Regions from separate parts of the Paenibacillus sp. FSL H8-0048 genome, predicted to be linked through region 2. Evidence: riboswitches for the same ligand, from Rfam matches in the RefSeq annotation. Region 2 holds a riboswitch; the other holds the start of a gene.

Region 1 (16,238 bases), 740 kb from region 2:
GGCTGAGGTACTGCGCGTGTTACGGATCAGGCTCTTCGGCGCCATGATCACCAGCGGCCGGGCATCCGGTTGTCCGCAGAGCGCGGCCTGACGGCGGAGCAGATGGAAATACTGCGCAGCAGTGGTCAGGTTGGCTACAGTCCAGTTCTCCTCGGCGGAGAGCTGGAGGAACCGTTCCAATCTACCGCTGGAGTGCTCTGGTCCTTGGCCCTCGTAGCCGTGAGGCAGCAGGATCGTCAGATTGCTGCGCTGCGTCCACTTGGCGCGGCCGGCGGAAATGAACTGGTCAATAATGACCTGAGCGGCATTGGCGAAGTCTCCGTATTGAGCTTCCCAGATAACGAAAGTCTCCGGTGCGAACACATTATAACCATATTCGAAGCCAAGGACAGAGGCCTCGGACAGCGGACTGTTGTAGACGCCGAAGGAAGCGCCGGCATCACTCAGCTGATGCAGTGGAGCATAGAGTTCCCCGTTCTCGCTGTCGTGCAGCACCAGATGGCGGTGGGCGAAGGTGCCGCGCTGTGCATCCTGTCCGCTGAGGCGGATCGGCGTGCCGTCCTTCAGGATCGTAGCGAAGGCAAGTGTCTCTGCCAGCGCCCAGTCTACCCGCTCTCCGTCATTCAGTGCATCCTTGCGGCGCTGCAGAATCCGTTCCAGCTTCGGATAGACCTTGAAGCCGGCCGGTACGCGCAGCAGCTCGCGGTTAATCTCCTGCAGACCGGCCAGAGGGAAGGCTGTAGGACGCTGCTGGAGACTATCGTTATCCAGCGCGACGACGGTCTTAGACTCCGCATTCTTTTGCTTGCCTTCCTTCATCTGGTCGAAGGCCTGCTGAAGGACACTCTCAGCCTCGGCAATCATGTTCTTCACATCATCGGCAGTGACCACCTTCTCGCGTTGAAGACGCTCCGCATAGGAGCGGTAGACGGTAGGGTGGTTGCGCACTTTGCCGTACACAATCGGTTGAGTTGTCTCGGGATCATCCATTTCATTATGCCCGTGGCGGCGGTAGCCGATCAGATCAATCAGGAAGTCCTTCTTGAACATATGGCGGTAAGCACTGGCCAGACGGACAGCGGCAATACAGGCTTCCGGGTCATCGGCATTGACGTGCACGACCGGAATCTCATACCCTTTGGCCAGGTCGCTGGCATAATGGGTGGAGCGGGAGTCCTCGCTCTCTGTGGTGAAGCCGATCCGGTTATTGACGATAATATGCACGGTACCGCCATTCTGATAACCCTGCAATTTGCCGATATTAAGCGTCTCAGCGACAATACCTTCGCCAGGGAAGGCGGCATCGCCGTGCATCAGCACAGCCATAGCCTTGCTTGTGTTCAGCTTAGGCAGTCCCGGAGCATTGCGCTCTTCCTGTGCGGCGCGTGTGAAGCCCTCGACGACAGGATTGACAAATTCAAGATGGCTCGGGTTATTGGCCAGCGTGATCCGGGTGCGAACGGTCTCGCCTTCGCGGACGGCGCGGTCAGCCCCGAGATGATACTTCACATCACCGCTCCAGCCGTAGGTCACACCCATAGAGCCTTCCGAAGGGAACAGCTCTTTGTTCGGCGAGTGATGGAATTCCGAGAAAATAATATCATAGGGCTTGCCCAGAATATGAGCCAGCACATTAAGTCTTCCGCGGTGGGCCATGCCCATCAGGATATGCTCTGCGCCGTCATGCGCGGCGGCCCGCACAATCTCATCCAGCATCGGCACGAGGGCATCATTGCCCTCCAGGCTGAACCGTTTCTGCCCGACGAAGGTCTTGTGCAGGAAGGTCTCGAAATGCTCCACCTGAACCAGCCGCTTCAGCAGCTCCTTGCGCTCTGTATTATTCAGCGGGGCAGGGGAGGTCATTGATTCCGCCTGGCTGTTGAGCCAGCGCAGCTCGCGTTCATCGTGTACATGCCCGAATTCATAGGCAATGGTCTGGGTATAGGCCTGACGCATTCTATGGACGGCATCCATCGCGGTATGCACATCCGCAGGGGCATTATCCCAGATCAGCGAAGCAGGCAGAGCATTAAGATCCTCGCGGGTAAGCTCGTAGGTCTCCAGCTCCAGCCATTTGGCCATCGGGTTCGTGCTGCGCTCCAGCGGATCAATGTCTGCAGCCATATGGCCATATATTCGAATATTTGCGATCAGCTTCGAGGCCTTGACAGCCTTCTTGAGCCACTGCGCATCTGCTGATACGGCAGGCCTTGGAGCCCTCTCGGCATCGGGTGCCAGCGGAGGGGGACCGGATACGGTGAAGAGATCGCGGTAATGTTGTTCAACAGAAGAGGGGTCCTTGACAAATTGCTCATATCTTTCTTGGATGTAGCCCAGGTTGGGGCCGTAGTATTTGCTCCATACTGTGTCGTTATAGGGCTCTTTGACTGCCATGAATAGGTCCTCCTAACGGATAAACTCCACGCGGGGCATCCAGTGTGCCACTTGGCGGAGCTGCAAATGTTTGCGGTTTCATTCTCACCTTATTGTGCTACTTTCCGGCGGGGTAAATCAATTCATACTTTCGGTCAATCCGTTCGCAATTTGGCATGATTCATTACAGTATTCATACGGAACTATCATAAATAGGCATTAATCATGTATTTTAATTGAACAAATTGATTTTTATGCTTTGGGATTGGCCGTGACTCCAGAGAAGTTTTGGACCTCCGGCCGCTGTTGTCTGCAGATTTCTTGATTTTATCCCGTTGTTAACGGTTGAAATCCGCAGACAAAGGCGGTCGCTACCGCTCCTCCAGTTCCAAAATTCCCCTCCGCCACTTTTTCCTTAACTTAAATTTTCAACAAGTTCAATCCATATCACTGTCCGTAATCCATACAAATGGGTAATTGTCTCTATGCGATGTTGCGCGCAGCGGTAAGGCGGAGCAGTTAGAGTTCCCTTTAGTATATTTAAACTATTACCTAGGGTTTGAACTTGGAACTGGAAATATTTATACAAGCCACTGGCAATATTAGCTAAGTTTCCTCACATTTTATCATAAAAAAATTCCAGAAAACGACACACTAATCGCGCATGATCTTGTATAATGTTATTGCGGAGAACGGTTTCATCGATTCTTGCCAGATCCTTTCATGATGGAAAGGGTCCAGTAAAAGGTAAACCTGCCGAAAGACAGGGGCACAAAGTCTCGGATCTAAAGTAGAGATACTACAAAGTAGCAATACTACTATGATGGCCGGACTGCCTGGGGACGCGAAAATTCTAGGAGGAGATTTCTTGGATATGTCCAACCAGGGGAATGACGAGCTGCAGGCAGTAGATCTGGATTTAGAATGGGTGCACTTGCTGATGTCTGCCAAGCAGGCGGGGATCGCGGCGGAGGAGATCCGCCGGTTTCTAAGTGAGAAGGCGCTCCAGGCGATGTAAGGACGGTCATCATTGCTGCGATACATACAGAAAAGGCACAGCGCCCGGTACGCTGTGCCTTTTCTGTATGCCGCTTGAAAGCATGCCTTCGCCGAAGGCGGCCTCCCTGCCGTGCGGAGTCTTCCCTGTGACATACAATGCTGCGTTTAATTGTCCTTTTGTTCCATCCGCCATTTCTGGTAATCAAGGAATTCCTTGAATTCACGTTTGCTTATACCGGAGGCCATGGCCTCCTGAACCAGCCGGAACCATTCCCCGTCCAGAGCCTGTTCTTCCGTCTCTGCCAGTCCGCCATACAGCAGTGCATGAATGGATACCTGAAGCGCGTCAGCGATTTTTTCGATGAATTGAATGGAGGGGTTGGATTGAATATTGCGTTCTACATTACTGAGATATGATTTCGCCACATCAGCCTTATCCGCAAGCTCGGATAGCGAATAGCCCTTCTCCAGCCGGAGTTTGTGGATGCGGCCTCCCATAGTATCTGACACGATTACAACGCCCTCCGTACTTTTTATTAAAAGATAAGAAGTGATATGCTTCGCGCTATATCCTTATCTTTCTCACTGAAACGGTACCGCCCTCATAGAAAGGCAAAGCCGTTTTCACTTGTCAGTATAACAAAAAACCGCAAATCGGACAAAAATCATTAAGCCCGGCAGCCTGGGAAAAGGAAACGGCACACCCGGCCCGGTTGGGGGAAGGATGTGCCGTCTTGCTGAAACGGTATCGTCCTTTCAAAGGACGGCAAAGCCGTTTTCCACTTGAGTGTTGACTTACTTGGCCTCTCCCAGTCCTTGAAGTGCATCGAAGGTCCAGTTCAGAGCTAGGCCGTCACCCTGGAAAATGTTCTGATCTTGGCTGTTGTCTACGAACTCGAAGGCGATCTTAAAGGTCTTGGACCCGGCTGCGGCAATCCCTCCTGGCAGTACACCTGCTGCTACGAGATCGTAGCTGGGGGTGTTCTTCAGATCCTTCAGGGAGATCTCGGACAGCACATGACCGCTTAGTGAACCGCCGGTGTACGTGTTATCGAGAAGCTTGACCTTGAAGTGGTCTCCGAGATCCTGGCCCGCGTTATCGCCCTTGGCATCGGTTACGGTGTAAGTGGTGGCCAGCTTGAGGAATTTGATATCCAGTGTGCCGTCATTGGACAAGGTGAAGGTGCGGACGGTGTAGTCTCCCGGCTTCAGATTCGTCAACGCTACCGGAGTATTGAAGGAAGAGCCGAGCTTCAGCGTACCTGCGGCGAAGGTTGCCGTGCTGGTGGCTGTGGAGCTGAAGTAAGCGAAGGTGCCCCCGCCGATTAAAGACAAGCCCAGTGCCGCCGATGCTACGCCAAGACCCAATGTTTTTTTGATACCCATGATTGATTTCCTCCTCGAATGGTTTGTTTTGCCCTGAAATTATTTGAGACTGCCTTTTTCCTGGTTGGCTTCAAAATTCAGCGTCAGCGCAAGCGTATCGCCCTGATAATAGTTCTGCGGCTGGAGGGTCTCCTTGAAGGCGAATTGAATGGTCAGGTCATCCGAGGTACCGGCTTTGATGCCGGATTTCTCTCCGCCTAAGATTGCTCCGAGAATTCCCCGGGCCACCAGATCGGGACTCTCCTTCTCCAGATCGGCCAGCGAGATGACCAGAAGCGGTGATTCCTTTTTATCCTTGTTTACTAGGAAGGTCACAATAATATCATCCTTGAAATTATGCGTACCGTTATCACCTTGGGCGTCTGTAATGGCGGACGAGGTGCGCAGTACCACTTTGGGAATATTGAGCGTTCCGTCATTTTTGAGCTTGAAGTCCCGTAAGACTGTATCTCCCGGCTTGAGATTACTGAGATTAACAATGACAGAGGGATCAGATTTCAATGATAGGGTTCCGTTGTTAAAAGAAGCTGAAGAAGTAGAGGTACTGCTGAAGTAAGCGAAGGTACCTCCGCCGACCAGGGTTAAGCCTAATGCTGCCGATACAACGCCGAGACCTAATGTTTTTTTGACGTTCATTTGTTCATCCCTCTCTTATGAGTCTGCTTTGTAGAGCTGTATTGTGGCTCCGCGTTTCGTAAACGGGAGAGGACAATCGATCATTGGACGAGGTCAGTCAGACTATCCGGCCCGCCTCCGCTGGCTGCGGATGAAGCCACGTTCTTCTTTTCCAGTGCCGCAACGGCCTTCCAGGAAGAATACAGCGCGTAGAGGAGCAGAAGCAGCCCGGGAATAATCATCAGCACTACGCTGCCGGCTTTGGAGACTGCGAAGCTCATGGCATAGCCCACATAGGGGACGGTTACGCCGGTGTACTCACCTACCACATTCGTGGAACTGACGGGCGCGGTGTCGGCTGCATCATTATTGTCGCCCTTGGTGATATAGCTGGCTTGCCCCAGCGCACTGTTCAGCTCGGCATCGACCACGCGGTGGGTGATCAGAATATTATCCGGATTCAGAAAAGTGATCACATCGCCCTTCTGGAACCGCGTCATGTCTCCGCCCGGCTTAATGGCCACAATGGAACCGGTCTGGATGCCTGGCTCCATGGAGCCGGACAAAACCGTCTTAATCTGATAGCCGAAGAAGGAGGGCTCGCCGCCGGAGGCTTTGGAGATCACAACGGCTGTGATCAGCACGAGGAACACAATCAGAATCAGTGTGGAGATGATCGTACCTGCTATTTTTCGGATGCGCATCTTATTCGCCGCCTTTGCTGGTGTCGGATTGTGGAGACGGTGTAGCTGCAGGAGCAGGCTGCCCGTCGTCCATCACAGTGCCCGGAATTACGCCGTTAGGTCCTTGATCTGGAGTGGGTTCCGGTAAAAGAATCTCAGGCACAGGAGTGGCCGCTGGAGCAATAACCTCTGCTGCTGCTGAAGCTGTGGGGACTGGAGTATCCTGTACAGGCGCTGTTGGAGCGGGCTCCTCTGCCGGCTGGCTTTTGTCAGGAGGACTGGTTGCGGGCGGCTGGTTCCGGGCTTGTTCATGCTCCAGCTTCAGCGCTTCGTCAGCAGCCTTCTGCTTCTCTATGGCGAGCCGTTCGGCCTCTTCCGCTCTGGCCTTATCGGTCTTTTCCAGCGTCAGGCGTTTCTCTTCCTCCTGCTGTGCCTTCGCCTTGTCCTCAAGGGCCGTCTTGGCACCAGCGATCTCTGCCAGCTGTTCCTCTAAGGTGTGGATGGTGGAGGTCAGGGTATCCTTGGACGCTGTTAATTCGGTATTCAACTGCTCATACGCGGCCAGCAGCGCAGGGGATACCTGCGAATCTACTTGATAGGCGCTGGTTACGAATGAGAGCACAGGCTCCTCAGCGGGGAAGCTGTAGTCATCCTGCCGGAGTAAGACGCGGTCGGGATTACCGGTAGGCAAGGAACCGCCGATATCATGAATCGAGCCAAGGTATTGCACAATTCCGCTTAACGTCTCCGCCAGCGGCTCCGAGAGAATCCCGCTTTGCTGAAGACTCTCTTGAATCTGGTCAAAGAACTGTGCATCACGGATTTCCAGACAGTTAGGATCGAGATTCACCATATACCCTCCGAGCTTGTGCAGAATGGCCGCTGCATAGCCAATTTCCTGCAGAATTTGTTGCCAGACCGTCACGTTGAAGCTTAGTTGCTTCTCCAGCAGACCGATCTCGCTGCCAGCTTGAGTGAGCTCAGACGAGAGTTCGTCTGCAGCCTGATCCAGCTCGGCAAGCGACAGCTCTCCGGTAGCGGCTGAGGTGTTATACACTCCACTGATGCTATGGCTGCCAAGGGAAGCTTTCAGCTCTACGAGGGTGCTTAGATGCCCGCCTAATTCCGATAACAGCTGTTCAATCTGACCCGGGAATACCGAGCACAGCCCGATGGAGCTGATCTGCTCCTGCGAGGTGTTGAACTCTCCATAGGTGCTGCCGATCTGGCCTGAGGTATAGATCAAAAGCACAGATACAGCCATACCCGATTGCAGAATCCGCAGGCCGAGCTTCCTGGTTGTTCGTTTGCGCCGCTTGGCAGATCTGGGGTACATAGCTAAGCCCCCTCTCAACTTGCTAATGAGTTATTCGTTATATTCGTTCTTTATAAAGAACAATATCGTAAGCAAATCATACACTGCGCCGCTTGGAAAAGAAAAATGTTAATTTCAGCGGAATGTTCGCAATAAAGTACGAATTAGGTGGGATATCTCGCTGTAACTGCGGTTATCGCTGTTTTTCACAAATGTTCTTTATAAAGAACGGATGGGGCGGGTGGCAGGAGCGGAGTGAGGTGAGTACAGGTGCACCTGAATGGAGCAAAAGTTGGTGGGGAGCGGAAATGAGGGCATTAGTGCCCCTGAATGCGGCGAAAGTTAGTGGAGTGTGGAAATGAAGAGCATAAGTGCACCTGAATGGAGCAAAAGTTGGCGGGGAGCGGAAATGAGGAGCATAAGTGCACCTGAATGGGGCAAAAGTCGGCGGGGAGCAGAAATGAGGAGCATAAGTGGACTCCTGTCAAGAAAGTAGACAAAACCTACAACGTTTTTCGCTTAAATGTGGCTGCAAACTGAACCGGAGAAACGTACCCCAGTGCCCCATGGATTCGTTTACGGTTGTAGAAAAATTCAATGTACTGGAAAATGGCATCATACGCCTGTTGCTTCGTTTTAAATCGATTCCAGTACACCAACTCTTTTTTTAAGAGGCTGTGAAAAGATTCGATACAGGCGTTATCATAACAGTTTCCTTTGCGGCTCATGCTTGCGGTCATCTGGTACGTCTTTAGGCGTTCCCGGTAGTCTGCAGAGGCGTACTGGGAGCCTCGATCCGAATGGTGAATCAAGCCCTTTCCGGGGCGTTTGGCCTGGTAGGCAGCGTCCAGAGCGCCCTGTACGAGGTCAGTGGTCATCCGGTCGCTAAGCCGCCAGCCGACAATCTCCCGGGTACACAGGTCCAGCACGCTCGCCAAGTACATTCGTCCTTCCCGGCAGGGAATGTAGGTGATATCCGCTACCCACGTCTGGTTCGGCTTTTCCGTGTGAAATTGCTGGTTTAACAAGTTGGGGGCAATGGGTAGCGGATGGTTGGAGTCGGTGGTGCATACGCGAAATCTCTTTGCGACACAAGAGCGCAGCCCCAGTTCTTTCATGTACTTGCCTACCGTGCGTTCACTGACCTGGTGCCCTTCACGCACTAGGAGAACCTTGATTTTGGGGCTGCCATAGCGACCCTTAGAGTCGTGAAAATGATAGGCAATCCGCTTTAGCAACAAGGCTTTACGAGTGGCTTGAGGGCTGGGCTTCGCTGTTCTCCATTTGTAATACCCGCTCCGGGACACCTGAAAGACACTGCACATCTTCTCCACGCGGAACTCGGAGCGATGATCTTCAATAAACCGAAATCTCAGTTCTTTGGATTGCTGAAGATGTGCACGGCTTTTTTTAGGATGGCCATCTCCTCTGTCAGGTCTGCGAGTTCTTGCTCCCGCTCCTTCAGTTGACGTTCCAGCTCTCTGTATTTGTCTGGAGTAATGATGGGCTCATTCTCAAACTGCCGGTACTGACCTAGCCATTTATGCAACGTTTTGGCGGGGACATCCAGCTCCAGGGCCAATTCCGCCACCGTTTTCGTCTGCTCCTGGATGTACTTTACGGCCTGTCTTTTGTATTCTTCATTGTAGCTTCTCCGTGTTCCACTCATGCGGACACCTCCTCGTTAAACTCATTATCTCTATTCTCTTAACGGGTGTCCACGGTTAACACTAACAGCAAAGTGCACCTGAATGGGGCAAAAGTGGGAGGCGTACGGGCCCGATGTATGCGAAAAACCGAATACAATTCAGATGCTGAACCAGTTGGCTAAACGAATGGGTTAGTGTTTCTTGGCAAAGAAGGGGTTGTCCCAAAAGCAGCGATCCTTCCGTTAAAAGAGAATCGCTGCTTTCTGTTTTGGAAGAGAAATCAAATGATATTCTCTTATGATGGGGTGTTACGTATACCGCTTAAACAGCGGAGCGTCCACCCAAGTGCCCACAAACTCAAGGAAGCTTCTCCCCGCGCGAAGTAACGTACAACTCATACCATTCCTTGCGGGATAACTCCAGCTGGTCCGCGCCAGCACAGGCAGCGATCCGCTGCGGATTCACTGTGCCGATCACAGGCTGAATGGCTGCGGGATGCGTCATTAGCCAAGCCAGCACGATAGCCTCGGGTGCCGCGTCCTTCTCGTTAGCGAGTCTCCGTACCATGGCCGCTGTATTCACAACATTCTCCGGCTGGCCTTCAAGCGGCCGTCCGCTGAAAAGTCCCTGGGCCAGCGGGCCCCAGGCCTGGAGCTGGATGTTCCCGGCACGGCAATACTCCATGGTGCCCTCCGGGAACGTAATGTCCTTCCACGGATCGCGGTTCACGCTAAGTACGGCGTCGACCCAGCTGATTTTGTACAGGCTCATATGCAGCTGATTGACAATAAACGGCTCGTCGCAATAAGTCTGCAGCAGCTGGATCTGGGCAGCGCTCATGTTGGAGACTCCGAAGTGGCGTACCTTGCCGGAGGCCTTGAGCTGATGCAGCGCTTCTGCCACCTCTTCAGGGTCCATTAACGGATCGGGGCGGTGCAGCAGCAGAATATCAATATACTCTGTGCCCAGCCGTGCTAGAGTTCCATCAACGCTGGACAGAATGTGCTCCTTGGAGAGGTCGAAGCTATTGGAGAGGTCTCCCGGCTCCATCAGCTTGATGCCGCATTTAGACTGGAGGAGAATGCCCTCGCGCAGCCCCGGCCGTTCCTTGAAGATCTGCCCGAACACCTTCTCCGCCTTGCCCCGGGTGTAGATATCGGCATGGTCAAAAAAATTAATACCTATCGACAGCGCCGCATCCAGCGCCTCATGTCCCTGCTTCATATTCGCAGCCGTGACCGGCTCGCGGTCCCAGCCGCCGCCCAGTCCCATGCAGCCAAGGGCAATACGGCTGGCGGGTATGCCGCGCCGGTTAAGGGGTAACGCTCTCAGCAATGTGATCCCTCCATACTATTAGCTTGAGAATGCTCTCGTTATGTTACCGGACAAGCTTACACCTTTAGAATCCGGTGTGGTATCTCTTATCACTGGAGGAACGGTGCTTCGTGGTCTCTTTATCCTTCTCTTCCTCTTTCTCAAGTGTCAGGTCCTCTACGGGTATCGGGTCCACATTCTGCTGGTCCTCATCTACATCGAACAGGCTGGGCTTGTCCGTAGGGTATTGCTCCGGGTGGTCACGCTCGTCTCTGATCGGCTTTTTATCATCGCTCATCACGGCTTCACTTCCCTTTCCAGAATATACGTCAGGCGGGGGCTGACACAGCTTTAGCCCCTCGCCAGCGGTTTGCTCCAAATATAAGAATTTTGAAACGGTACCGCCCCTAAAAGGACAGTAAAGCCGTTTCCACTTGCTAATAAACACATAAGGTCTCCGCTAAACAATCACAGCGGCTATTCACTTCTATTCATCTGCGATAATAGGTCTGCCGATATCATTCAGTCTGCGGGCGGCCACATCCTCATACAGGCGCTTCAGCCACTTCAGCTCAGTCTGGCAATGCTCGTATCTGCCGTACATCAGATGCAGCACCGAACGCGGTACCACGGCGATATGCTCCTCGTATAGCTGATAGGCGAGGTTTACCTCATGCTCTGCCTCGCGGATACGCTCTTCCAGCAGGCTTTCGACCTTCTCCTGGTCAATCAAATGCGTGAGTGACAGAGCGATCTGTACCGGATGGTACATGGGATCGCTTTTTCGGATCTGCTGCAGAATAAGCTGCTCCATGAAGGTCTTGCCTTTGTCAGTGATCCGGTAGATGGTTTTGTCCGGCCGGTCCGGGCTGTGGATGATCTCAACCGCCTCAATATGGCCGCCTGCTGCCAGCTTATCGACCGCATAATATAATGAACCTGTCTGCATCTTGATCACCCGGTCCATGGAGCGTTCCTTCATAACAAGCGTGATCTCATAAGGATGCATATCCCGTTCCAGCAAAAGTCCCAGAATTGCCAGCTTCATGGGCATGGGCTTACCTCCGTTCGTTATCAGCAGCGTGCTGGCTGCCCTGCGGCAGCAGACGGTCCTTCGGCATCAGCAGGACGAAGACCACGGTAAGCACTGCCGGAACGATGGCCCACAAGAAGGTATGTGAGATCGACGAAGACAGTGAGTTCGTGATTTTCTCAAGGACAGGCGCCGGAATCTGTGCTCTGGCCTCGGGTGTTAACGCGGAACGCGGGTCGCCGAAGGAAGCGGCCTGGCCGCTGTCTCCGAAGGCTGCGCTCAGCTGGGAGGCGAAATGGTTGCGCTGGATAATGCCGAAGATCGTAATCCCCAGCGTCATTCCGAGCGAGCGCATGAAGGTACTGGTGGAGGTTGCCGAACCGCGCTGGCGCATGTCGAAATGCTGGATCGAAGACAGGCTGAGCACGGAGAAGGAGAAGCCCACGCCGAAGCCGGTCAGTGCCATGAAGGCATTAAGCGCCATCCGGGGGGTCTCCGGGGTCAAGGTGCTGAGGGAGTAAATCCCGCCCACGAAGCAGACTGCTGACAGCAGCATGATGTTGCGGAAGCTCGTTTTAGTAGTAAGCAGGCCGCCGGACTGGCTGCCGATTACGGTTCCGATCATCATCGGCATCAGAATCAGGCCGGAGTTGGTGGCGGAGCCGCCGTATACCCCCTGGACGTATATTGGGATATATACCGTTGCTACAATGAATGCCGAACCATAGAACAAGCCCAGTATACTGCTGGTCGCGAACAGGCGCTGCCGGAACATGGCGAAAGAAATAACCGGCTCTGCCGCGAATTTTTCAATGATAATGAAGGCGATCAGCAGCACGGCGAACGCAGCGAACAGTCCAAGAATGGCTGCAGAATCCCAAGCATACTGGTTACCGCCAAGCTCCAGGGCGAACATCAGGCAGATAATCCCTGCCACCAGGGTGAAAGCGCCGCCCCAGTCAATCCGCTGTTTGGAATGCGATATGGATTCCTTATAGGAGGTCATAATAAAGAAGAACGAGACAATCCCGATGGGCAGGTTAATATAGAAAATCCAGTTCCAGCTCACATATTCGGTGATATATGCACCCAGCAGAGGCCCAATTACACTGGAGATCCCGAAGACAGCACCGAAGAGTCCGGTGAGCTTGCCTCTTTTCTCAGGCGGGAAAATGTCGAAGACAATCGTGAAGGCAATCGGCATGAGTGCGCCGCCGCCAATCCCTTGAATCGCACGGTAAATACTAAGCTGGGTGATGCTGGTAGCCGTTCCGCACAGTGCGGAGCCGATCAGGAAGACGATGAGTCCGAAGATGTAGAACCGTTTGCGTCCGTACATATCGGACAGTTTGCCGAAGATCGGGGTGCCGGCCATCACCATGACCATGTAGGCGGAGGTGACCCAGACGATTTTATCAAGTCCCCCGAGATCAGAGACAATCGTGCCCATCGCTGCGGCAACAATCGTATTATCCATGGCCGACATCAGAATGCCGAGCAGCAGTCCGGCAACGACAAGCTTCAGATTGCTCTCTTTGTTATGCATGTTGTTCATACTCCTTTAATTGAAATTGATAAGTTGCAGACCTTATTATATTCAAATTTGAATAGGGGGTCAATCCTTTTTATGCAGCGCTTGTACAGGAGTTCTGAAAGGCCGTTTAAGGAAAGCGGCGCCATTCTAATTGGTATTCCTTAAGCGGCGATTCTTTATTCCTGCAGCTTGACATACCCATGGGGGGTATATTATATTGGTACGTAAGGAGGCTGATTCCTGTGTCTACAAATGAGAAGGACCCTGCCGGACGGGACCCTGCCGAAGCCTGCCATTCTTCTGCTTCCGGTGTGCGTAAGAGTCATCATTCCCCGGAATTCAAGAATGGGCTGACGACCCGGCTGAACCGGATTGAAGGACAGATCCGTGGAGTGAAAGGCATGATTGAACGGGATACCTACTGTGATGATGTGCTGAATCAGCTGGCGGCGGTGCAGGCGGCCCTGAACAGTGTCGGCAAGCTGCTGCTTGAAGGCCATATGAAGAGCTGTATTATTGAACGGATCGAAGCCGGTGAGCATGAGGTCATTGACGAGCTGCTGGTTACGGTGAACAAGCTGATGAAATAAAGGTTGGGCCTGGAGAAATGGAACTGTGAGAATCAAAAGTACAAATATGGTGGATGTAACTGCGTTGAATTTAGAACTTTCGGCCGCTGTTGTCCACGGATTTCATGATTGATACCGCCTTAGTGAAAGAAATCCTTGGACAAGGCGGTCGCTGGCGCTCCTGCAGTTTCAGAGGAAGAAGAAACAACAAACAAGGGTCTGATTGTACTTTGTGCAATAGAATTCCTGTTTAACGATGAAAATATCCATTCTATTGTATTCTGTACAATTGAAGTCAGGGAAATAGGATGAAAGAGCCTAAAAGCTGAAAATCTAATGTGCGAAATACAATAGATTCCATTCAGAGGCTGATTTGTCCGGCATCTGTTGTACAAAGTACAATCAAGCACAGCTATCCTTTCTTCACGCAACAATCTATATTCCGGTTGTAGAATATGAACACAAATTAATCGTGTACCAACAACAATTAGGAGGTAATTCAAATGTCGAACGTAACACTGAATGTTGAAGGAATGTCCTGCGGTCATTGTGTAAGTGCTGTAGAGAAGGCTGTTAGCGGTGTAGGCGCTGCGGCGAAGGTGGATCTGCCGGCGAAGACGGTGGCGGTTGAATTCGATGAGAATACGGTAAGCCTGGATAAGATCAAGGCTGCTATTGAAGATCAGGGCTACGACGTAGTGTGAGCTAATTGTTGTAATATAAGGGCTTGGAGCAGGGAACCCTGGGGTACAGGGCCGGGCGCCAATGCCTTTTCTTTTCAAAATAAATATACCCCTTGGGGGTATGTGGAGGTGCATGAGGATGGAAAAGAGTGCAGAGTCCGCCCCGGAGCAGCAGGCCACGCTGCAAATTACCGGAATGACCTGCTCCGCCTGTGCGGCGCGGATTGAGAAGGGCTTGTCCCGCATGGAGGGGGTATCCCGGGCGAGTGTCAATCTGGCGCTGGAGCAGGCTACGGTAGGCTTCGATCCGGCAGCTATGGATGTGCCGAAGATCGAGGAGAAGATACGCTCGCTAGGTTACGATACACTGAAGGAATCTGCGGATTTTGATATTACCGGCATGACCTGTGCCGCCTGCTCGGCGCGCATTGAGAAGGTGCTGGGACGCATGCCTGGAATCGCGGCCGTGAATGTGAACCTGGCGCTGGAGACTGCGCATGTGGAATATTCGCCGGGCAATGTCAGTCCGGCCGAGATTATGGATAAGGTGAGCAGCATCGGCTATAAGGCGGCACTTAAGCAGGACCGGAAGGATATCGCGGAGCAGCGCAGCGAAGAGATTACACGCAAGCGGAATAAGTGGATGATCTCCGCGTTGCTGTCTCTCCCGCTGCTCTGGGCCATGGCGGGCCACTTCTCGTTCACAACCTGGATCTGGACGCCTGAGCTGTTCATGAATCCCTGGTTCCAGCTTGTGCTGGCGACCCCGGTTCAGTTCGTGATCGGCTGGCAGTTCTATGTCAGCGCCTATAAGGCGCTGAAGAACGGCAGTGCCAACATGGATGTGCTGGTGGTGCTGGGTACATCTGCGGCGTATTTCTACAGCGTGTACCTGACGATTGATTCTCTGAAAATGAGCGGGATGCACCACACCGTGGAGCTGTACTTCGAGACCAGCGCGGTGCTGATCACGTTAATTCTCGTAGGCAAGTGGTTAGAAGCGCTGGCGAAGGGGCGTTCATCGGAGGCGATCCGCAGCCTGATGGGGCTTCAGGCCAAGACAGCGCTGGTGCTGCGTGACGGTGCAGAGCTGAGTATTCCGGTGGAGGATGTAGTGATCGGCGATATTGTGCTGGTGAAGCCTGGAACTAAGGTGCCTGTAGACGGTGAAGTCGTTGAGGGCTTGTCCTCCGTCGATGAATCCATGCTCACAGGCGAGAGTATCCCGGTGGAGAAGAAGCCGGGAGATTCCGTGATCGGAGCTACGCTGAACAAGAACGGAATGCTGCGGGTTAAAGCCCGCAAGGTCGGCCGTGATACGGCGCTGGCACAGATCATTAGAGTCGTGGAGGAAGCGCAGGGCTCGAAGGCACCGATTCAGCGGATTGCCGATGTCATCTCCGGGATCTTCGTGCCGATTGTGGTCGGTATTGCTGCCGTAACCTTCGGGGTCTGGTATATCTGGGGAGCGCCGGGGCAGTTTGCAGAGGCCCTGGAAAAAGCCATTGCGGTGCTTGTCATCGCCTGCCCGTGCGCACTGGGACTGGCGACGCCAACCTCCATTATGGCCGGGTCCGGCCGGGCCGCCGAGTTCGGCATCCTGTTCAAGGGCGGGGAGCATCTGGAAGCTGCGCAGGGCGTGAAGGTAGTGGTCGTAGATAAGACCGGGACCGTGACCAACGGCAAGCCGGTGCTGACCGATATTGTAGCGACTACTGGAATCGCTGCGCAAGGACGGGTGCTTGGCGAGAACCGGCTGCTGGCCATAACAGCGGCTGCGGAGAAGCTCTCGGAGCATCCGCTGGCGGAGGCCATTGTGGCTGGAGCACAAGGTAGAGGAATCGACCTGCCGCCAGCGGGCCAGTTCGAGGCGGTACCGGGCCGCGGGGTGTCGGCGGTAGTGGACGGCCAGAAGGTAAGCGTAGGCACACGGCGTATGATGGTGGAGAACGGGCTGGATATCGAGCCGTGGACAGGGATCATGACCAAGCTGGAGCAGGAAGGCAAAACAGCGATGCTGGTAGCCGTGGAGGATGCGGTTGCGGGAGTGATTGCTGTGGCTGACACGATTAAGGAGACCTCACG
Region 2 (16,238 bases):
TGTCATATTCAGTTCTCCTTGACTTATGGTAAAATAGACCCATTATTTTTAAATAAACTAGTTATATATATCTATAACCAAGGATGTAATAACCGAGATAAGAAAATATAATAGAACTATTTTACTATGTCACCACATTTAGATATTACGCATTTCTTTATCTGCTCCGCCGGGTGTGATTCTATATTTGAGCCCTATGTATGGGTAATTCCTATTCTATCTACGCAGCTTCCCTGCAATTATCTCATTCCGGTCCTGCTAAGCGGCAGATTCTCCACCTCCAGTCTTTTATACAGCGCTTCCGCTTCTCTGAGCAGCTGCATATCCCCGGAGCGGGCAGACATCAGCAGTAACTGATCCGCCTGCCTGCGAAGAATATCTGCGGGTACCTCCGGCTTGTTCTTCATCCGGGCCTCCTGGGCCTCCGCGATTAGCGCCTCTGTCTGCAGCAGCGCCAGATGCTTCTCCACATGAAAGCAGGAGCGGGCCCCCAGCAGGTCGGTATGATGGGAATATTCGATTCCCAGCTTCTTGAGCGGCAGCTCGCGGATACGCTCCACCGTAGGCTGCTTGTATTGCCATTGCAGCCAGAGGGCTTCATGTATGCCTGCAGGCATACCTGCCATCATGAATTCCAGGGCAATGTACCTGCGCTGTCCGGAATGGATTTTGCCAAGCTTCAGGAGCAGTGATCTTCCCTCTCCTTCTTCTGCACTACACCCGTAACATCCTGTTACCTTGACATGACTTTCGAGCCAGACACGCAGCTCAATATCCCGGGCTACCACCTTGCGGCTCTTCTTGCGGAACTCCTCGCCTTGTAGCGCTCCTTTCCACTCCACGAGCAGCACTACTTTCTTGGCACCGCCCGCCAAAATACGCTCCTGGCTCCATGTAAACAACGTCTGAATACTTGCTTGCATATTTCCACCTCTTTCTTATTTTGGGTCTTCTATTAATGTACCAATATTGGCGGACAACTCCTTGTCATGGAATGTATGTTCGGTCCTATAATATCGACAAAAAAAGAGCCAACCTCCCCCTAAAGGGGATTGCCTCTTTACGAAAGTCTATCCTTTTGTCAAAATATGACGAACAAAGTTTTACGCATTACATCAATCTGACCCGTCTGCCCGCCTTCTCATGCCGGAAGAACAGGCCAAGGGCCCAGGTTGCACACAGCAATGCGAACAGGAAGAACAGAAGTGACCACACCGGAGCCGGTAAAATGGTTAATCTGGACAGATTCGCTGCATCCCCTGCACGGGCAGGCGTCACGACGGAAGCATAGACCAGGAATACGGTCCCCATCACAGACTCCTCCAGGGTCAGAAACGCAAGAAACAGGTAGTACACCTTGCTGACCTTCGGCCAGAGGAACAGCATTGCAGCATTCAGCAGAATGAAGCCGCTCAGCCAGATCATCCCGAAGCCGCCCCGCACATACAGCACCAGCATAATTAGTGCGACCAGGCTGGCCAGAACCAGCCCCCATTCCCGTTTATCTCTACTATAGAAATAGAAGAGCAGCAACGCGAACAGTGAAGCCAGAGGATACCCCGCCAGCGACACCAGGATCGCCTTGCCTCCGGCAGCTATTGCCGAATAGGTCACACCGCTGTGATCCGAATACAGCTCAATGCGCAGCACATTGCCGGAGAGCAGCAGGGTCATCAGCGCGTGGCCGAATTCATGGAACATGGTATCCAGATTACGGAATAAGGAGGAGAACGGAATAAACCGGGTTAACAGGGCGGAGCCTGCCAGGAACAACAGTGTTTTGAGCCATCTATTCATTGAATACAGCCCCTTTCCGTTCACAGTATACGTTAATTTGCAGCGACACTCAATATCGCGGGAACCATCCCTGGCTTAACGCTGTATTACCTGTATGGTTCTCTGTATGGTTCTCTTTATGGACCTGAAGGGTAATTATGCCTACAGCCTTTCAGGTTGTCCAAACGGCAAGCAGCTATGATAAAATAGGAAGACAATTAGCTCTAACAGGTGGTGATCAGTTGATGAAAAGACAGGTAACTGAAGTGATGCTGAAGCTGCTGGGTTCGTCCCTGCTTCTGCTTGGCCTTATTCTCACTTGGCCTGCCCCCGAGGCAAAGGCCAATTATCTGAATGATATATACAATGGAATCCAGAGCTTCTCGGAGCTGCCCGGAGAGGTCAGCAAGCTGCAGGAGAGCTACCGGAAGACTGCCGAGGAGCTTCAGCAGACGAAGGAGGATCTCGGAGAAGCGGTAGACGAGCTGGGGCAGACCAAGGAGCAGCTGACGGACAGCCTGCAGCAAATGCAGACGTATCAATCCCAGAACGCTGCCCTGCAGGAGCAGAACCGCCAGCTTAGCCAGGTCGTGGACGAGCTGAAGAATGACCGGACAGCGAGAGAGAACTACTTCAACCGGATCAAGGTGACGGTCATCTCCGGGATTGCTCTTCTTCTCGGCTACTTCCTGCTGATCCGGGTGCTGCGCTTCACAATGCGCCACCGCTCCAGAAGAAGTGACCGGCTGCGTTAAGGAGGATGAATGAAGCATGAATATTGACATTCAGGATGAAGGCGACAGCGGCAGCGGACAGGCGGTTGCTTTTACCATTCAGGAGAACGAAGAAGTCCATGTGCTGCACCCGCAGCAGATTATTGCTTACCAGGGCCCTTCGGCAGGACGGGCCGACCGGTTCATGGATGTGAAGGGCATGTACCGCAAACGCAAGCTGATCCGGGCGGATCTGACCGGCCCTTGCCGGTTCACAGCCGCGCTGCCGCCGGGCTACCGGGTCAAGACCATCCGGCTCGACAGCAAAAGCGATCTGCTCTACGACTTCAGGCATCTCTTCTTCTACAGCAAGGGAGTCACGATGCAGACAAGAGTCCTGAGCATGAAGAATATGCTGATTACCCGGGATATCGTCAAGGTCAAATTCTCCGGCCGCGGCAGCATAGGCATTCTCACGGAGGGTACGGTCTGCGAAGCAGAGCTGCATCCCTTCGATCCGCTGTATGTCGATGCCGGGAGCATTATCGCTTATCCCGAGAATGCCAAGCTTGAGCTGACGGTCTACGGCAATCATCTCGCCAGCCAGCATATGAGCTATCACTGGAAAATGACAGGCCACGGGCCTGTGCTGTTCCAGGCCGGACGCCAGAGCAGACGCTTCGAGCGCGACAATAATGAAGACGGCATTATCAAGCGCTTCCTGCGGGAGGCCCTGCCCTTCGGCGGTGTATTTATTAAGTAAGCAAAGAGCGCCCGCGTTACACCTGCGGGCGCTCTTCTATATCAGCGTGAAACCTATACGTTCTTATATTTCCAGGTAAGCGTTCAGCATCCAGGCTGTCTTCTCTACGCTTGTCCGGATTCCGATCAGCAGATCGGCGGTAGGCTGGTCGCTGACCTCCTCTGCGCTAGTAATGCCCTGCTTCAGCTCTTCCGCTACGGCAGCGAAATCTTGAACCAGCTGTGCCACCATTTCCTTCGCGCTCTCACCGCCGGCAGCTTCCTCCAGGCTGGAGAGCTTCAGGTACTCTGCCATAGTAGATGCAGGACGTCCGCCGATGGCGAGCAGCCGCTCAGCCAGCTCATCCACATAACCCGCAGCTTCGTTGTACAGCTCTTCGAATTTCTCATGCAGTGTGAAGAATTGGGGTCCGCTGACATACCAGTGGTAATGATGCAGCTTCACTCCCAGCAACGTCCAGTTCGCGGTCTGACGGTTCAGGACAGCATGCAGTGCAGTGTGGCTGTTAACTTGTGTACTCATTCAAAAAACCTCCCGGAGTGTGTGTTTTACAACGTATTGTATTTAGACTCGTTCTAAATCTATATACAATTTAACATACTTTTTGCCGTATTGCAATCGAATATCCTGCATCCTTGATGTATTGCACATTCTAGCATTCCTCCGGGAGCCTATCCTATAATTTGAATCACAATTGACGCAAATGCACATGGATTGACATAAATCACTTGAACCGGAAGAGAAGCTTACATCCTTCCGTAGGATCTCCCTTACACCGTGGGGATATCCGTCTCTGCCGCCCGTCCCAGGCCGCTGCGGAAGATGGCGCGCATCTCCTCCCGCTTGCTCTTGGGGCTAAGCACATATACCGTATCCCCAGGCTCAATCACCGTGCTGCCATGCGGCGTCACGATGGTCTTGTTCCGTATAATGGCCGTGAACAGAATATCGTCCGGCAGGCCGATCTCTGCAATCTGCCTGCCGCATATCGCCATCTGCCGGTCGATTCCGATATGATTGAATTCAGAATCGGTCTTCCCGAATGCGACCAGCTCCATTAATGAAGGCTGGGATGCATGCTCCCGGCCCACCAGCCTCAGCCGCGAGGCCAGGGGCGAAATGGTTGTTCCCTGAATCACAGCCGAGGTCAGGACCACGAAGAATACGACATTGAAGAACAGCCTGCCATGCGGCAGCCCCGCGAGCAGCGGGTAGGTCGCCAGGACAATCGGGACGGCTCCCCGGAGCCCGGCCCAGGAGATCAGTAGCTTTTCACGGAAGGAGAACCTCGACACAAGCAGGCTGAGGAATACGCCAAGCGGTCTTGCCAGGGCCATCAGGATGACGGACAGCAGCAGCCCCTGCCAGGCCACAGCCGCCAGCTCCTGCGGGAAGACCAGCATCCCGAGCAGAATGAACATGGCAATCTGCATCATCCAGGCAAAGCCATGGTTGAAGTTCATAATGGTGCGGTGGTACATCAGCTCGGAATTCCCCAGCACCAGCCCCATGACATAGACGGCAAGCAGCCCGCTGCTGTGTACCATGGCCGAGACCCCGTAAGTCAGAACTGCGAAGCCGACCGCCATGACCGGATACAGCCCGGTGGAGTCCAGATTAATCCGGTTAATCAGATAAACTGCCAGCTTGCCGATGATGATCCCGGCCAGCAGCCCTACCCCCATCTCCCAGAAGAATGACAGCACCAGACGCAAGACTGCGGTATCCGGGTGCTGTACCCATTCAATCAGCGACACGGTAAGGAATACGGCCATTGGATCATTGCTGCCGGATTCGGCTTCAAGGGTGGAGGTTAGCCGTTTATCGATATTTTTGCCGCCCAGTACGGAGAATACCGCCGCCGCATCTGTGGAGCCGACAATGGCCCCGAACAGGAAGCTCTCCGCCCAGGGTACACCGAGTACAAATTTGGCAAAAATACCAACGATCACGGTAGTCAGCAGTACTCCGAGTGTAGCCAGCGACAATGCCGGCTTCAGAATCGGGCGAATATCCTTCATGCTCGTCTGCATGCCGCCCTCAAACAGAATCACCACCAGGGCAAAAATGCCGGCAATCTGTGTGAGCGAAGCATTGTTGAAATAAATAAAATGGCTGAGCACCATGCCGGCTGCAATAAACAGGACCAGAGCAGGCATGCCAAAACGGGTGGAGAATTTGGTGGAGAGCACGGCGATCAGCAGTAAAGCCGCCAGCAGCAGAATGATTTGATCTGCAAGATGAGTCATGAACCGGTTCACACCTTCCCCGGAGCCGGGTATCCGCCTTAGCCCCATGTATTTTATAGTAATGTTTATGATTCCAGGACAGAAAAAAACCCCGGTGGGCTGAGTTCCACGGAGGTTATTATGCCGTCGTTCATTCTCTTGAATACACCTGCAGCTCCTGAATGGACCAATAGTTGCCGCCGGAGCCTGTCTGGGTAATCTTAATATGCCGGGTCTTGACCGGGGCAAACGTAATCTTGGTCTTCGCCAGCCCGCCTTTGCCCGCTGCAACCTGTCTCCAGCTCTTGGCATCATCCGATACCTGCACAATGTAGCCGCGCGGATAGTCATAGGGTGATAAAGGATAATCCATATCTATAGCTTCTACCGTATGTTCTGCGCCCAGATCAATCTGGAAGTACTCCCCCGAAGCCTGATGCTTGACCGTATCCCAGCGGGTCCGCCGGTCTCCGTCAATGGCACCTCCCGGATTGGATGCCTCCTTACTCACACTGGACGTCACCTTCCAGCCTGCCCGGTCCAGCGGGACAAGTCCGGTTGCTGTAATCTGTGTCTTCTCTGACATCACGCCAGAGCCGGACACCCGTACAGCATAAGTATAAAGTGTGCCTTCCTTCAGCTTGCTGTCGTTATACTCCGTTCCCTTCACCGCTGTAGCGATGACCTTCAGCTTCTCGTCCGGGCCGTCCGCCCGGAGCACTTCATAGCTTGCTCCGGGGGCTTCCAGCCAGTTCAGATGCATAGATAATCCTTTGACAGCAGTTGCCTTCAGACCCTGCGGCGCCGTATCTGCCACCTCGGAGGAAGGCTCCAGAATGTACTGCACGCCTTCTCCCGGAGCCAGCGTCTCCGTGAATTCCAGCTCCGGCGAAGCGGCTCTGCCGGTTACATAGCTGCGGGCCTCCTCATAAGTATCGCCCTTGCCGAACCGTTCTCCTTCGTACTCCGTTTTTTTCGGCATAGTGATCTTGACCTTAACGGTCCGCTCGGTCTGCTCGAAATTGACGAAGTTCACCAGCACCTTGTTGGATGTCGCCTTGCTGCCCGCGAGCGGCTCAAGCGTGGAGGTGTCCACGGCTCTTACGTAGACCAGCTTATCCTTCAGCTCCTCCTTATTGCTGATCTGATAGGTCAGCGGAGCGCCGTGTGTGGCATAAGCCAGATCCAGCCTGCGCATGATACTGACACGGGATTCTTCGCCTTCCTTGGTGTAGTAGATCTCTGTAGCCGCCGGATCATGATCCTCCAGATTGAAGCCGTATTTGAACAGGCTGAAATTCTTGAAGAAGGCGGCATGCTGCACGAACATCTCGGCATAGCCGATATGTGCCCGCATAATCCGGTCGAACACCGCCGAGGTCCGCTCCTTGGCCCCGTATTGATACGCGTCCACATGAGAGTCCGAGGTGCCGAACTCGGTGGCGAGCATTTTTTTGCTAAGGCCGTCTACCGATCCCCCGAAGGTCTTCAGGTTCTCCGTGAAGCTCCCGCCCTGACCGAAAATATAGGAATCGCCATAAGAATGGCCATTCGTCAGATCCGTTACCGTCTCAAGCTCATCCCGCTGCTTCGGGTCACGTTCCCAGCCGTCCGGGTCCCCGCACTGCTTCACCGGCCCCTTCTGGTTGCCGCACGAATCTTCGCTGTAGCCCGGCCAGTAGGCCCATCCGGGTGCAACCGTCTGCAGATGCGGCGCAATTGTCTTTCCCTTGCTGTTCAGCCACTCTGCTATGGCCAGATTGACCGCTTTGGAACGGTTGAACAGGCCCGGTTCGTTATCCACCTCGTAGTACTGGAAGTACGGACTGTACTTCTGGAAATAATCCGTCAGCTTCTTCTCGGCATCCTCGGGCAGCGTGCCGTCTGCCTTCAGCTTGATATCGCCTGTATGCAGATAGAGCGCTACGGCCTGCATATTGTAATCCTTCAGGACCTTGTAGTACTCATCCATCTTCTCACAGGAACGGCCCACATCACTGGCACAGCTGGTACGCATGATATTACCGCTGTAGGCTACGCCCAGCCACTTCATAATATAGGGCAGATGGGTAACCGCCCCCTCGTCAAAATAAAACTGCTTGTTATTCACCACCGTCCCGGTCAGCGTATAGCTGCCATGGATCGGCTCCTTAACCGGAGACTTGAGCGCCTCCAGACTGAGATTATCCCATGTCCACCAGTTGTACTTATCCTCAGCTTCTGAGGAATAGATTCCCCTGGCCGTCCGCAGCGTCAGCTCGTTGGTGCCGCTGATGAGCTGCTCTTTGGGAATGTACAGCTCATAGGTTTTGCGGAAATCGTATTTGCTGCCGGTTCCGGCAATCCCGGCGATCTGAATGATGCCTGAGAGTTGACCGTTGGAGAATACGCTCATCTGGGGTACAGACTTGTAAGCATCGATAATGCTCACGCGAAATAAGACCCCGTGCTCCGGGATCTTATCCAGCTCATACTGAATCCGCAGCTCCGGGTTGGTCTCCCCGTGCAGGCCGGAGGGCAGTGACTTCAGCTCTCCCGACCTGGCAGTGGTTGAGGCTATGCTGAGCGTCTTTTTCACCCCGCTTGACCCCGCCGCCTTGAACTCATCGGCAGAGCCGTCATGCTTGCCAAGCTGCCATAGAACCGTTCCTTCCGGCATCTCAGGACCGGCATCCTTAGCCGCCGACAATGAAGACAGATCCACATCCTCTTCACCGTCCTTCGTCCCGTAATCTCCGAAGACAGAGACGGACAACAGAATCAAGATGATCAATGCTGCGAATTTTAGTAGCCTGTGGAGATATTTACCGGGTTTCTTTTGAACTCTAGTCCTCATTCCCTTGTCCTCGCTTTCTTCCGGAATTCTATGCTGTACCGGGATAACGTCACGCTTCTTCTGCTGCGGGGCTTCCTTAAGGAAGCGTCAGCGCACTCTGTGGGATAATCATCTGCTTCTGGCTCTGGCTTCTCCACATCAGACTGACGCTGGCATCCCCGCGGTTCTCATAATACTCTACCTTGATGGCGTAAGGGGTATTTACGGAAAGGGTGATGCTGCCCTCCTTACCCGCGCTGCTCTGATTCTTCCAGTTGTCGATCAGGAGCTTGCCGCCGATCCATACGCGGATGCCGTCATCCGAAGAAGCGGTGAACGTATACTTTTCACTGTAGAGAGGCTTAAGGGTCCCGGTCCAGCGTACCGAGAATGCATCTTTGGGCAGGCCGGAGGCCGGTGAATTGCCATGCCAGTTGAATTGAAGGGTGCTGTCATTACGGGTAAGCAGCGGTGTGCCGGACAGGTCCATATTGCCATAATATTGGCCTCGCAGGCCGTTCCTTGAGCTTACAGCCGCCGCATGGGTTTTGACACCCGCCGCCAGCTTGTAATCCTCCCGCGATACTGTGTATTTATGGTTCATGAAGCTTTGAATTTTCACAGTCGGGTTATTCTCAACCAGCATCTTGCCCCATGTCATCGTATATACCCATTTGCTTTGCTTTTGAGACATGATGACAGGGTCTGGAAGCTCTCCGCTCTCCCCGATGCCGATCGGTTTGCCGTCCGCAAGCTTCAGGAGGCTATCATAATAGGACTGCTTGAAATCATTGTCATAAATATCGGCGGCCAGAATATCCACCTTGGCGGTGCCGGGAAAATAGGCGGCATACGGCTCAGACGACTTGTTCTCGGCATTTGGATTCCACACCCACAGCAGATTGTTCAGCTTATGCTTATTCACCATGCGGTCATAGACCAGGTCCCAGAGCTTCGCGAAGTCATCCTTCTGCCCCCACCAGAACCAGCCGCCGTTCATTTCATGATAGGGCCGCCATAGCACCGGAACTCCGGCATCGCGCAGCTCGCCCAGATACTTGGCCACTTCATCCAGCTCGGCAACTAATGCTTTGTACTGCGGCGTTCCGGGAGTGATATACAGCTTGAATTGACTCTGGGTAATCGGCTTCTGCACATTGGTCCATACCGGCGCGGTTCCCGGCAGATTCTGATGGAAGGTCATGGCGACAATGCCACCACCCTCATGCCACCGTATAGCACTGTCCACGACAGCCTGACGCTGTCTGGCAATGGTCTCCTTGGATTGATTGCCTATAGCTCCCAGCTCATAGCCATGCAGAACCGCATAGCGGCCGCTTGTTGTGCGGAGCTTATTATTGAATTCATCGGGGCTCTCCAGGTAATCATGCTGGCCGGAGATCATCCCCTTGCCGCTAAGATCACTGAGATAGCTTAACAGTGCGGAAGCCTCCTTGGAGGCCGAAGGATTAATGGGCTTTATGGGAGCGGGGGCGGCAGGTGCCGTAACCTTGGCGGCTGCGGGCAGACTGCGCCCTTCCCCCCATGGAAGTAATGAAAGGATAAGGATTAGAGGGAAAATAGTTGTATATAGCCTGTACTTACGGTAAGTGTTCAATGTAATCTCCTTTCTCCAGCCACACTTCTCCGGCAGAACCCTGAGGTTATACCACCCGGATTGTCTGCCTTTCTATAGCTTAGTAGCCCTGCTGGTAAGCAGGGCCATTAAGAGTGTGGCTTACAGGATTTATAATTGTAACGTCTTAACCAGTAACAGCGCCAATGATGAACACAGCTGCGGACCTTATGAGCTTAGGAAGCGGACGGGAGGAACAGCGCGCTTGCCGGAACGGTACCCTTGGCCTGGCTCGGACTCTGCCACATCAGCCGCGCTTTTGCATCCCCTTGATTCTCATAATACTCTACCTGGATATCATACAGCTCGCCTGCGGTCAGGCTGATGCTGCCCATGCGTTCAGTGCCGCTCTGCTTCACCCAGCTGTCAATCACAAGCTCACCGTTCACCCGTACGCGGATACCGTCATCGGAATGGGTATAGAACTGATAAGTCTCCGTGTACAGCGGCTTAATCTTCCCGCTCCAGCGGACAGAGAAGAAGTCTATGCCGATAGCGGCATCCGGCGAGCCCTGGCGCCAGTTGAAATCAAGCACAGCATCGGTACGCACTACAGCGGGTTCGCCCGAAAGCGTCATGTTATTGAAGTATTCCGCGTACAATCCATTAGCAGCAGGGACTTCTACCGGCAGATCCACCGGTGTTGCTGTAGGAGTAGGAACGGGAACAGGAGCCGCTGTCGGCGTTGGCACCGGTGTTGGCGTTGGTGTCGGTGCCGGTAATGGCGTCAGTGTTGGTGCTGGCATTGGTGTCGTTACTGGTGCCGGCGTTGCTGTCTGCGCTGGTGCTGCTGTCGCTGCTGGTACCGTGGTCGGTACTGCGGTTGCAGCCGGAGCAGGTATGGATGTGTTGCCTGCCCTGGAGAAAAGCGCACTTGCAGGTACGGTTCCCTTCACCTGGCTGGGACTCTGCCACATCAGATGAACATTCGCATCGCCTGCATTCTCGTAATACTCTACCTTGATGTCGTACAGTTGCCCGGCAGTCAAGGCTATGCTTCCTGTGCGGGCCGTTCCGCTCTGCTTGACCCAGCTGTCAATGACGGCTGTGCCGTTCACCCACAAGCGGATACCGTCATCCGATGTAGTATAGAACTGATAAGTCTCACTGTAAGCGGGCTTAATCTGGCCGGTCCAGCGGATCGAGAAGTAATCTACTCCAAGTGCGGCATTAGGGGTACCCTGACGCCAATTGAAGCTGATGACATCATCGTTACGGACCATAACCGGTGTCCCCGAGAGCGTCATGTTCTTGAAGTATTCTCCAAGCAAGCCATTCTGGGCAGGCTTACCCTCCGTATCACCGGGAGTTGGGACCGGCTTCGGCGCAACGGTAGGTGTTGCGGTAGGCGTTGCAGTTGGCGTCGGTGTTACGGTTGGTGTTGGTGTCGGCGTTGCAGTTGGCGTCGGTGTTACGGTTGGTGTTGGTGTCGGCGTTGCAGTTGGCGTCGGCGTTGGTGTTGCAGTTGGTGTCGGTGTTACGGTTGGTGTTGGTGTCGGCGTTGCGGTTGGCTTAGGAGCCGCCGCCGGAGCAGACCAGGCCTTATATTGGTCACGGGTCAGTGTGTAGCTGTCATTCATGAAATTCTTGATCGTAGCTGTGCTGTTATTCTCGTAGAGCATCTTGCCCCAGTTCATCATAAACACATAATTCTGCTGGGTCAGCTTCAGCTTCGAGATATTTGGCATTTCACCGTTCTCGCCGATGCCTATCGGCTTGCCGCCAGCCAGGCTGGTCAGATCATCATGGTATTTATTCAAGTAGTCATTATTGTATATATCCGCCGCCAGCACATCCACTCTGTCCGCACCCGGATAAGTCCGTGGATAGGGATCGGAGTTTGCATTCGGCGCATTCGGGTTCCATACCCAGAGCAGATTATTTAACTGATGAACGTTCACGAACCGGTCATACATAATATTCCACAATGCTGCAAAATTATCTTTCTTCCCCCACCAGAACCAGCCGCCGTTCATTTCATGGTAAGGTCTCCAGAGGATCGGAACCTTAGCATCCCGCAGGCTTTTCAGAGAGACAGCTACTTTATCCAGATCGGTGATCAGCGCATTATACTCTGGTGTTCCGGGGGTTACGTATTTGTTAAATTGCGCCTGGGTGATTGACTTCTGCACATTGGACCATTCGTACTTGGTGCCCGGCAGATTCTGGTGGAAGGTCATAGCGACAATGCCGCCTGCTCTGGACCAGTTCGTCGCACTCCAGACGATATTTTTGCGTTGTGCAGCTACTCCGCTCTCACTCTGCCCACCGATTGCTCCAAGCTCATAACCATGCAGTGCTGCGTATTGTCCGCTTGTTCCCTTCAGCTTGTTGCTCAGCTCATCCGGACTCTCGAAATAGTCATGCTGGCCTGTAATGATTCCATTTCCCGAGATTTCATACAGATTGTTCAGCAGCTTGACCGCCTCGGCTGAGGCGTTAGGGTTCACCGGCGCTCCTTCAGAAGGGGCAGCCTTGACGGTGGAAGGGGCGATTCCCAGTCCCACAGGTACAGCAGACCATACCACGGCCAGCGACAGCACAGCGCAGAGCAAACGAGACTTACGGTAAGTTTTCACAATATTCTCTTCCTTTCGGTAGCCAGGCTGCCACTCTTGCGAAGGCCCTATAGCTTTGCGTCCCTGTCTTTCGATCAGGTTTGCCTTTGTCGTTTTGGAAGGATCAATCCCTCTTACCGTAAATTATCGTCTTTATGCAATTTTTTTGTAGAGCAAACGCGAATTTCTCCGAATAAATAGTTCCGAGTACCTGTTTTGATTTTGTAACAATTGGTTAAATAGATAAGTTAGACCTACGAAATGAACTGATGTAGCGCTATATCCTCCCAGTCCAGAGTAATACGGATGTTGTCTTCCTCTACCAGCTCAGACCCGGTCTGCACCTCAATGAACTCCACATCGGTAAGAGCCAGAATGGCATGCTTGGTCCCTTCCGGTATCCGCACCACATCTCCCGCCTTCACCGTATGCATCTTCTCATTGATGACTATGCTGGCTTCCCCGCTGACGAAGGTCCAGATTTCACTGCGTTTGTGATGCAGCTGATAGCTGATATTCTTACCCTCATTGATGAAAATCCGCTTGGTCAGCACCTCGTTGCCCTCGTCATATTTCACATAGTCGATCACCTTGTAGTGGCCCCAGCGGCGTTCCTCGTACATCGGTCTTTGTTCAAAGGTCTTCAGCACTTCCTTGATCCGCGGACTCTCGGTCTTGTGTGTCACCAGAATGCCGTCCGGGCTGGCGGCGATAATCAGATCCTTCGCCCCGATCACGGTAATCGGAATATCCAGCTCGTTAATGAGCGAGGTGCCCTCGGAGTCTGCCGTTACGAAGCCCTTGCCGACATGGTTGCTGGTCATTTCCTCGGTCAGGGTGTTCCAGGTACCCAGGTCCTTCCAGAATCCTGCGTACGGCTGCACGACGATGTTCTCCTCTTTCTCCACCACTTCATAATCGAAGCTGATGGAAGACAGCAGCTTATACTGCTTCTGCAGCTCCTCGTAATTCAGCGGCAGCCCTTTGCGCTGCAGAATATCCAGCAGGTAACCCAGGCGGAAGGCGAACACCCCGCAGTTCCAGAGCGCGCCCTGGCTGATCAGCTCCTCGGCCTGCACACGGTCCGGCTTCTCCTGGAAGTGGCTGACCTGCAGATAACCATTCGCTCCCGCATCTGCGCCCGTTGGAATAATGTAGCCGTATTTCTCCGAAGCATGCTCGGGCACTACGCCCATCAGCGCCAGGTTCGCTCCGCTCACCAGCATAGTGTTCTCCAGTTGCAGCACCGTTTCGAAAAAGGAGGATTCCACGTATGGGTCCACCGGCAGAATCGCCACGGTCTCGCTTGGGGAAACTCCCGCGATGGAATACAGATAGGCCGCCGTCAGCGCAATGGCCGGGAAGGTATCCCGCCGCTCCGGCTCCACGATGATCGGCACCCCGCTGCCGAGCTGGCTCTGGATCATCTCCACCTGGCTGCGTCCGGTCGCCAGATAAGAGGACCCGGCCATGCCATTCTCCTCCAGCTGTCTCCATACCCGTTGTACCATTGATTCCGGTTCACCTGCCGGACTTGCCAGTACCTTCAGAAATTGCTTGGAGCGTGAATCATTGGACAACGGCCAGAGCCGCTTGCCTGAGCCGCCTGATAGAAGTACTAGTTTCATAGTGAACCCTCCATATCGTATTGTTATTGGGTATTTCTTATTGCGGTTGTAAGTTAAAACCCCGCCTGTTATGAGGGTCGCTGCAAGGAATTTTGGGCTTACGGCCCCTGCCCAATTTGGATTTCCTGATTAAAACCGCTCCTCGCGGTAGAAATCCAAATACAGCATATGCTTCCGAAGCGAGCTTTCCTGCGGAAAGCTTTTAGGCGGACGCTACGCTCCTACAGCTCCAAAATTCCTCTCCGCTCCATTTCATAACAGGCTTGTGATTTCATAACCGCTTCGCCCGCAGGCGAAGCTCCCGGCTAAAGATCCGGGTATTGCCGGCTTGTTGTAGCGGCAATAGGAGCGGGCTGCCGCTTGTTCCAAGGCGTCGCCGCTGACCTAGCGGCTAGAGAAAGCAAGAATTCCAAGACCGGAATTCAAAACCGGGAATCAAGACTCTTGTTCCAAGGGCTTGCCGCACAAATTTGCGGCGGCAGAAGCTGGTTAGTTTAAGTACGGGACACAAATGCTGCTCAGTTGCTCCAATTGGCTCGAATCCGAGAAATCAGGGGCACTTGTGCTCCTCATTTCCACATCCAGCCAACTTTAAGCACCTTCAGAGGGATTTATCCCTCTCATTTCACCGCGTAGCCCACTTTAGGCACATTCAAAGGGATTTATCCCTTTCATTTCGCCGCGCGGCCCACTTTCGGCCCATTCAAGGGGATTTATCCCCTTCATTTCTCCGCGCAGCCCACTTTCGGCCCATTCAAGGGGATTTATCCCCTTCATTTTGCCGCGCGGCCCACTTTCGGCCCATTCAAGGGGATTTATCCCCTTCATTTCGCCGCGCGGCCCACTTTCGGCCCATTCAAGGGGATTTATCCCCTTCATTTCGCCGCGCAGCCTACTTCCGGCGTAACGCCTTCAAGTGGATCGCCAGCTACACCGCGCCAGCCACGCTGGCGGAGAATCCGCTAAGCCCGCCCATCTGCGGGCGGCCGACGGAGATGTACTCAAGGCCGGTGCCCTCGATCTGCTCTTTGGTATAGACGTTGCGGCCGTCGATCAGCACCTGGCGGCGCATGGTTCCCGCAAGCGCGTGCAGGTTGATCTCCTTGAACTGGCTCCAGTCGGTCAGCAGGCAGACGGCATCGCTGCCCTCGGCCGCCTCCTCCGCCAGTCCGCACCAGCGGAGCTGCGGATGATCGTATTCCTTGCGGAAGTTATCCGCAGCGATGGGATCGTACAGCTTCACAATGGCGCCCTCGGCGACCAGCGCCTCGACGATCTCACGGGCCGGGGCCTCGCGGACATCATCGGTATTGGGCTTGAAGGCAAGCCCCCAGATGCCGATAACCGCACCGCGCAGGCTGCCCAGCGATTCATGGAGCTTGGAGATAATCATGAAGCGCTGGCCTTTATTGACTTCAACGACGGATTTGAGCAGCTTGAACTCATAATCCACGTTACCGGCAATCTGGATCAGCGCATTGGTGTCTTTCGGGAAGCAGGAGCCGCCATAGCCGATACCGGCTTGCAGGAAGGTCGAACCGATTCTCTGGTCCATCCCCATGCCGCCTGCGACTTCGGTGACATCCGCTCCTACCTTTTCGCAAATGTTGGCAATCTCATTAATGAAGGAAATCTTCGTCGCCAGAAAAGCATTCGAGGCATATTTGATCATCTCGGCGCTGCGGATATCCGTGACGAATACATTCTCTGTGAAGCCCTTATGCAGCTCGCGCATGGTCGGCTCCAGTTCAGGATTGTCGAGTCCGATCACGATCCGGTCGGGATGAAGCGTGTCGCGGATGGCAGAGCCTTCACGGAGGAATTCAGGCGCAGAGACGATATCGAAGGGATGATTCGTGAGGGAGGAGATCAGCTGGCGGATACGCTCATTGGTGCCAACGGGGACAGTCGACTTGGTCATAATAATCTTATAGCCCTCCATCGCCTGCGCAATCTCGGCAGCCGCTCCTTCGATATATCTGAGGTCGGCTTCGCCGCCCGGCAGGGACGGTGTACCCACGGCAAGAATGACGATATCCGAGCGGCGGACCGACTCCTGAAGATCGGACGAGAAGCTCAGCCGGCCCTCGCGCAGATTCATCTCGATCAGGGCCTCAATGC

What was found. Region 2 has a riboswitch for cyclic di-GMP ahead of NSU18_RS14430 (PA14 domain-containing protein). Riboswitches for the same ligand answer to the same signal wherever they lie in the genome.
Region 1: linked by a shared signal. The riboswitch ahead of NSU18_RS17605 (anti-repressor SinI family protein) and the one ahead of NSU18_RS14430 (PA14 domain-containing protein) in region 2 are both predicted to bind cyclic di-GMP.

Annotation. Positions count from the first base shown of each region.
Region 1 is NZ_JBBODF010000001.1:4,137,708-4,153,945, reverse strand. It holds gene NSU18_RS17610 (2-oxoglutarate dehydrogenase E1 component) at 1-2,394, opposite strand, end outside; cyclic di-GMP riboswitch class I at 3,110-3,213, shown strand; gene NSU18_RS17605 (anti-repressor SinI family protein) at 3,248-3,391, shown strand; gene NSU18_RS17600 (helix-turn-helix domain-containing protein) at 3,538-3,870, opposite strand; gene NSU18_RS17595 (TasA family protein) at 4,168-4,758, opposite strand; gene NSU18_RS17590 (TasA family protein) at 4,798-5,394, opposite strand; gene sipW (signal peptidase I SipW) at 5,475-6,077, opposite strand; gene NSU18_RS17580 (hypothetical protein) at 6,079-7,392, opposite strand; gene NSU18_RS17575 (IS3 family transposase) at 7,875-8,732, opposite strand; gene NSU18_RS17570 (transposase) at 8,744-9,040, opposite strand; gene NSU18_RS17565 (aldo/keto reductase) at 9,378-10,355, opposite strand; gene NSU18_RS17560 (hypothetical protein) at 10,420-10,632, opposite strand; gene NSU18_RS17555 (PadR family transcriptional regulator) at 10,822-11,388, opposite strand; gene NSU18_RS17550 (MDR family MFS transporter) at 11,393-12,913, opposite strand; gene NSU18_RS17545 (metal-sensitive transcriptional regulator) at 13,213-13,491, shown strand; gene NSU18_RS17540 (copper ion binding protein) at 13,974-14,174, shown strand; gene NSU18_RS17535 (heavy metal translocating P-type ATPase) at 14,293-16,238, shown strand, end outside.
Region 2 is NZ_JBBODF010000001.1:3,394,922-3,411,159, forward strand. It holds gene NSU18_RS14385 (helix-turn-helix transcriptional regulator) at 1-6, opposite strand, end outside; gene NSU18_RS14390 (hypothetical protein) at 240-923, opposite strand; gene NSU18_RS14395 (M50 family metallopeptidase) at 1,111-1,797, opposite strand; gene NSU18_RS14400 (hypothetical protein) at 2,019-2,531, shown strand; gene NSU18_RS14405 (AIM24 family protein) at 2,548-3,252, shown strand; gene NSU18_RS14410 (Dps family protein) at 3,316-3,774, opposite strand; gene NSU18_RS14415 (potassium/proton antiporter) at 4,023-5,501, opposite strand; gene NSU18_RS14420 (discoidin domain-containing protein) at 5,632-8,316, opposite strand; gene NSU18_RS14425 (glycosyl hydrolase) at 8,393-9,913, opposite strand; gene NSU18_RS14430 (PA14 domain-containing protein) at 10,108-12,510, opposite strand; cyclic di-GMP riboswitch class I at 12,525-12,605, opposite strand; gene NSU18_RS14435 (sugar phosphate nucleotidyltransferase) at 12,744-14,117, opposite strand; gene NSU18_RS14440 (UDP-glucose dehydrogenase family protein) at 15,046-16,238, opposite strand, start outside.